DNA from 2 places in the Kocuria turfanensis genome. Region 1 is predicted to be linked to the other one. Evidence: riboswitches for the same ligand, from Rfam matches in the RefSeq annotation. Region 1 holds a riboswitch; the other holds the start of a gene.
The links. A riboswitch is a leader RNA that binds a small molecule or an ion and turns the genes downstream of it on or off. The one in region 1 is predicted to bind cyclic di-AMP.
Positions count from the first base shown of each region.

Region 2: it holds a riboswitch for cyclic di-AMP, as region 1 does, so the genes downstream of both, AYX06_RS20300 (C40 family peptidase) here and AYX06_RS18335 (C40 family peptidase) in region 1, are expected to answer to the same signal.

Region 1 covers NZ_CP014482.1:97,988-101,390, reverse strand. The annotation lists gene ctaD (aa3-type cytochrome oxidase subunit I) at 1-726, opposite strand, end outside; cyclic di-AMP (ydaO/yuaA leader) riboswitch at 1,161-1,312, shown strand; gene AYX06_RS18335 (C40 family peptidase) at 1,315-1,932, shown strand; gene AYX06_RS18330 (ArsR/SmtB family transcription factor) at 2,363-2,731, shown strand; gene AYX06_RS18325 (cation diffusion facilitator family transporter) at 2,728-3,403, shown strand, end outside.
Region 2 covers NZ_CP014481.1:77,810-81,212, forward strand. The annotation lists gene AYX06_RS17420 (four-helix bundle copper-binding protein) at 343-753, opposite strand; cyclic di-AMP (ydaO/yuaA leader) riboswitch at 1,341-1,533, shown strand; gene AYX06_RS20300 (C40 family peptidase) at 1,539-2,201, shown strand; gene AYX06_RS17430 (C40 family peptidase) at 2,475-3,403, shown strand, end outside.

The DNA.
Region 1 (3,403 bases):
ACCCAGGGTCCGGTCCATGCCGAGGGCGAACAGTGCAGCGGTGAAAGGCGGGAACGCCATGATCACGAGCAGCGAGGTGATGAGCGTGTTCCAGGTGAACAGGCCCATCCGCCACACGGTCATGCCGGGGGCGCGCATCGCGATGATCGTGGTGATGAAGTTGACCGCGCCCATGATCGTGCCGAAACCGGACAAAATCAGGCCGAACACCCACAGGTCACCACCGGAGCCTGGGGTGAAAGAAGCGTTGCTCAGCGGTGCGTAGGCGTACCAGCCGAAGGAGGCCGCGCCCTGCGGGGTGAGGAAGCCGGCGGTCGCGATCAGCGAGCCGAACAGGAAGAACCAGAACGCCAGGGCGTTGAGCCGCGGGAAGGCGACGTCGGGGGCGCCGATCTGCAGGGGGACGATGACGTTGGCGAAGCCGACGAACAGCGGGGTGCCGAACATCAGCAGCATCAGCGTGCCGTGCATGGTGAACAGCTGGTTGTACTGCTCCTTGGTCTCCAGGATCTGCATGCCCGGGGCGAAGAGCTCGGCGCGGATCAGCAGCGCCATGACGCCGGCGAGGCAGAAGAAGGCGAAGGAGGTGATCAGGTACATGTACCCGATCGTCTTGTGGTCGGTGGAGGTCAACCACTGCACCACCATCCGGCCTTTGGAGCGCGGCACGACCGTCGGGTGGGCTGTGCTTCGGAGCTGGTCGGCGGTGTAATCATAAATAGCCATGCGGTCTCCTCGGGCCCAAATGCCGTACGTATTCAAACGCCGATTACCGTAGCGCACATAGCTGGAGCTGCTCGGGGACGATTCTTGTACCGCCATCCGTGGAAATTTCCCTGACATCGGCCACCGAGCCTTTTAGGGCGGCACGCGTCCCCGCCACAGCGCGGTCAACGGCTCCCCGTACCGTCCGCACGCACCACAAAGGCATGTGCCGCCCGCCACGAGGCGCCATAATTTGCAGGACATTAATAGGAAAAAGTCGAGAAAAATTTACAACTTCATCAAATCTTGATTGTTTTCTTTATAGTTCCTATACATTCCCGAATGGGATTGTGATTGTTTCGTGATCTTCTTGTACTCTTCGATGCGTGCCGGCCACTGATCCTGTCGGCGCCTTCGGGCACATCGCCGAATTCTGCCGGTGCCCGAGGTTCATTACACAGAAACTGCTTGGCAGAAGCGGGGGAACCACATGCGGTCCCGATGATTCGGGTCCTAGGGGTTAAGTCGCCAGAGCATCCCGCCCTGCGACCGGGTGTCTCCCACCCGCATCCGACAGCTCACCTCGTAGGCAAAGGGAGGAGTACATCCATGGCATTCTTCAAGCACACTTCTGCTCGTCACCGCGCCGAGACCCCCTCGTGCCGGGCGCGTAACACCACCATCGCTGCTGCTGCTGGCGTGGCAATCCTTGGATCCGTGGCCCCGGCCCAGGCCTATGCGGAGCTCCCGGCTGCCCCGGCCGCCACGTCGTGGGCCCCGGCTTCGTCCTCTTTGGGGAGCCAGGGCTCCTACGTCACCCCGGCCCCGGTGGCGGCGCAGACGGCTTCGAGCGTGAGCCCGCAGTCCACCGCGATCACCGAGATCGCCCCCGCCACTGGCGGCATCGTGGGTACGGCCATGCAGGGTGTGGGCACCGGCTATGTCTGGGGCGGCACTTCCTTCGGTGCCTGGGACTGCTCTGGATTCACCGGGTGGGTCTACGCCCAGCAGGGTATCGATATTCCCCGCACCAGTTTCCAGCAGATCGCAGCCGCCACCCCGACCTCCACTCCGCAGCCCGGGGACCTGGTGTCTCAGAACGGTGGCAACCACATCGGCATCTACATCGGTGGCGGCAAGATGGTCTCTGCGCTGAACCCGACCCAGGGCACCTTCGTCCACTCCGTCAACGCCATGCCCCTCGATGGGTACTACACCTACCGCTGAGCTTCGCCCCACCAGTGGTGGCCGGTTGACGGGAGGCCTTCCGTCAGGTGCGAAGTGCTCCGAGAGGATCGTCATCGGCGACATATTTGGGGTACTTCGTGCCTGGATCGCAGAGTCGATCGGTCGCCACGGCCCGGCCGCCTTGCACCCGGTCGGGAAACGGCGCACGGGCGGGCTGCCCAGCGGAGCAGCGCAGAAAGTGATCATGGGCTCCACCCGTCTCCTGCCGGAGGCAGACAATCGCCTTCCCTCCCCGCAGGGGCATTGCGGCAACGGCCGCACGAGGTGCCGTGGTGGTTCGAGGACGGGGGCGCCGCAGTGGCGGACGGCACCCCCATCCGCCCACACCGTAGGGACACAAGCTGGACATTGCCCGAGCCTCGCTCGACCCCGCCCCTCTTTGATACAGATTCTGCTGTACGGTTGTGGCATGAGGATCTTGTCCCCGGTCGAGGTGATGTCCCGGTTCGGCAAAGCACTGGCCGATCCCACCCGGGCCGCGGTGCTGCTGCAGCTGCAGCAGGGCCCGGCGGTGCCCTCGGAACTGGCGGCCCAGATCGGGGTGAGCCGGCAGATCCTGTCCAACCACCTGGCCTGCCTGCGCGACTGCGGGCTGGTCGTGGGCGTGCCGGCCGGACGCAATGTGCGCTATGAGCTCTCGGACCCGAAGCTGGCCCACGCCCTGGAGGACCTGCTGGGCACGATTCTCACCGTCGAGGCGGTGTGCCAGTGCGGCACGCCGGAGTGCGCCGCCGAGGAGCTCGCCGGTGCGGCCAGCACCCAAGAGGTTCCGGCGTGAGCGGTGAGCACGATCACGCCCACGGTGCCACCGGGCGGCGGGGAAAGCTGGCAGTAGTCTTCGCCATCACCGCCACGATCATGGTCGCCGAGATCATCGGCGCGGTGATCTCGGGCAGCCTGGCGCTGCTGGCCGATGCCGGGCACATGTTCACCGACTCCGCCGGGCTGCTGATCGCGCTGATCGCGGCGACCCTGGCCCTGAAGCCGGCCACGGACAAACGCACCTGGGGGTACAAGCGGGCGGAGATCGTCGCCGCGGCCGCCCAGGCCTCGGTGCTGCTGGCCGTGGGCGGGTTCGTTGCCGTCGAAGGTATCCGCCGGCTGCTGGAGCCCCCGGAGGTCGAGTCTTCGGCCATGCTGTGGTTCGGGGTGATCGGGCTGGTCGGCAACATCATCGGGCTGATCATCCTGGCCTCGGGGCGGGGAGAGAACCTGAACATGAAGGCCGCCTTCCTGGAGGTCGCCAACGACGCCCTGGGCTCGGTGGCGGTCATCGTCTCCGCGATCGTCATCGCCACCACTGGGTGGACCCAGGCGGATGCGATCGTGTCCCTGCTGATCGCCGCCCTGATCGTGCCCCGGGCCCTGATTCTGCTGCGCGACACCATCGAGGTCCTGATGGAAACCACTCCCAAGGGTCTGGATCTGGATGAGGTCCGCACCCGCCTGG
Region 2 (3,403 bases), on a different contig from region 1:
CACGCGAACAAGCCGCGCGGGTAGAGCTGTCCTGAACAAGGGGTGGGGGAAGAGGAAACCCGCCTCCGGGCGGGCCCGATCAGCCCATCAGGATCCTCTTTCACCGACGGAGACCGGTCACCGGTATCCGTCGGTCAGCGTGTGGCCTCCAGAAAAGGCCCAGTTCCCGTGGAAGCCCTTCTCCACGGGCCCTCAGGTACTGGGGCACCACCCAGGCGGCGGGTGCGTCATGGCGGCGGTCCCCTCACCAGAGGAGATCTGGCCCGTGACGCCGATCCCTGTCGGTCACGGACGTTCGCACCGCCCCCGCCGCCCGGGTGATGGGTCAGTGGGGGTCGGGACTCAGCCCAGGGAGGCGACCAGTTCGGCGCAGGCGGCCTCGCAGCGACGGCAGGCCTCAGCACAGATCCGGCAGTGCTCGTGCATGGACGCGTGCTGCTCGCACTCATCCGCACACGCCTTGCACGCCATCTGGCAGGCCTTGATCGCGTCCAAGGTGATGTTCGCGTCGTAGCCGGTGTGCCGCGAGAGCACCCGTCCGGTGGCCTCGCACAGGTCCGCGCAGTCGAGGTTGGTGCGGATGCACTTGGTCAGCTCGGCAACCATGTCCTCGGACAGGCAAGCATCCGCGCAGGCGGTGCAGGTCTGGGCGCACTCGAAACAGGCTTCGATACAGGCGGCCAGCTTCTCTTTGTCCACCCCGCCGAGGTCCTTCGGGTAGGTCTCCAGCATCGCGCTCACGTGGTGGGTCATGGCTTGCTCCTTCGTCGGTTTTCTCCAGGAGACGAACCGGCCGGAACCAGCCCGCCATGCCATCGACAGTAAACTGCCTTTTCTGTGTGACGCGCCCCAAAAACTTGAAGATTTGATGAAGATAAACGCCCCAGTGACGCGCAGCGGCACCCCATCGGCTGGCCTTCACCGCGGTGAAGCCGGTCGAATATGGAGATCTCGTGAAGAAATCCCGCCTCACGCTCCGAAAAGGCGCCCCGAGATCTCCCCAAGATGTAAGCACCCTCGAAAAACCCTTGGTACTGCCTCCAGAAAAGCTGGGAGACACGCGCGGCCCCCAGCCCCTTGTCGCCGCTAGATGTGTCCAGCGAAAAGCGCTTCACGATGCCATTTTGCCTAGTCATACCGGTCCCAGACTTGCCAAGGCTCGCGTCATGAGCCCAGCTGAGCGACGAAGCTCGTCTTCCAGGATGTGGCCATCAGGAGCCGGGACCCCGACTTCTCAGTCCCGACCGGAGGAAGAATCTGGGCCGTGATCTAAACGTGACACTTTCGTTATGGATGGGCTACTGTCCACTGCGTGCCGCTGACTGATCCGGTCGGCACCCTCGTGCACATCGCCGAATTCTGCCGGTGCCCGGGGTTCCTGAAGAGAAATCGCTTGGCAGAAGCGGGGGAACCATTTTCGGTCCCGGTGATCCGGGACCTAGGGGTTAAGCCGCCCAGGACGTCTGCGTCCGGGGCGGCCGGGTGTCTCCCACCCGCATCCGACAGCTCACCTCGTAGGCAAAGGGAGGAACACACCCATGACTATTTTTAAGCGCCGCACTGCCCGCCACCGCGCCGAGACCACCTCGCACCTGGTGCGTACCACCACGATCGCCGCTGCCGCCGGCGCGGCGCTCATCGGCTCCATCGCCCCGGCCCAGGCCTACGCCGAGGTCCCCGCCGACACCGCCACCGCCTACTCGGCCCCCGCGTCCGCTCTGACGACCTACTCCTCGACGGCCCCCCAGGCCGTCGTTGCCCCGCAGGCCGTCTCCACCGCCTCCACCCAGGCCCCGGCCGCTCCTGAGCAGAACGCTTCGGCCGCGACGGTGTCCACCCAGTCGGCGGACATCACCGAGATCACCGGCGCCTCCGGGATCGTGGGCACCGCGATGCAGGGCGCCGGCACCGGCTACGTCTGGGGCGGGACCGCCTTCGGCGCCTGGGACTGCTCCGGGTTCACGAAGTGGGCCTACGCCCAGAACGGCATCGAGATTCCCCGCACCAGCTTCCAGCAGATCGCCGCGGCCACCCCCACGGCCACCCCGCAGCCCGGGGACCTCGTCTCCCAGAACGGCGGGGCCCACATCGGCATCTACATCGGCGGCGGCAAGATGATCTCCGCCCTGAACCCCACCCAGGGCACCTTCGTCCACCCCGTCAACGCCATGCCGGTGGACGGCTACTACACCTACCGCTGACCCGGCCCGCCCTCCGCAACGACCGGAATCGTCGCGGAGGGCCCCGGTCCTCGCCCCGGTTGCACAAGAGAGTCCCCGCCTCTCGAGTGAGTTTTTCGTCCACTGCGGACACCACACCTTCCTCCACTCACCCGCCGTGGGCGGTGCTCCCGATCCGGGGCCCGCTCCGCCGGACACCGTGACACCTTGCACCCCTGACCGGGGTAATCCGTGCTGTCACCACACCGTTCCGTCAGATCCGCCCGGCCCTCCAGAAAGCCTGCTGAACTCCTCATGACTCGTGACCTGACCTCCTCCAACGGCATCGGCTCCCTCCTCACCGGCAAGGCCCGCACCGTGGCCGCCGTCGCGGCCTTCTCCGGCCTGGCCCTGGCCACCACCGTCTCCGTGCAGGCAACCCCGGCCCCGGAAGCCTCCACTGACGCCCCGCTGTCGGCCGTCGCCGCCGCCACCCCCACCGCAGCGCCCACCGTGTCCCTCGAGCCGGTCGCCCACGTGACCACAGCCGAGAAAAAGGCGGAGCAAAAAGTCGATGCCCCGGTCGTCGCGGCACCCGCCGTGGCCGCTCCGGCACCGAAGGCCGTGGCCGCCCCGGCCGTCGCACCCGCCCCGGAGCCAGTCGCCCAGGATCCAGTCGTCCAGGAGCCAGTCGTCCAGGCGGTCCCGAAGCCTGTCACCGCACCCGCCCCGGTGGCGTCCCCCGCCCCGAAGCCGACTGTGCAGGCGGCCCCGAAGCCTGTCACCGCACCCGCCCCGGTGGCGTCCCCCGCCCCGAAGCCGACTGTGCAGGCGGCCCCGAAGCCTGTCACCGCACCCGCCCCGGTGGCGTCCCCCGCCCCGAAGCCGACTGTGCAGGCGGCCCCGAGGCCCGCCGCCGCTCCCGCCCCAAAACCGGCCGTGCAGGCCGCTCCGGCCGCCGAGCGCACGGTCACCCCGCAGAGCTCGTCCTCCGGCAAGGGCGCGACCATCGCCTCCGCGGCCATGGGACAGCTCGGCGTCGGACAGGACTGCACCGCAGCGGTGAGCAACGCCCTGCGGGCCGCCGGGATCAACTTCCGCGGGTGGCCGGCTGAATACTTCACGCTCGGCGCACAGGTCTCCGCCGGCCAGGCCCAGCCCGGCGACCTCGTCTACTACGCCGACGGCGGCATGGGCACAGCCCACATCGGCGTCTACATCGGCGGCGGCAAGGCCGTCCACGG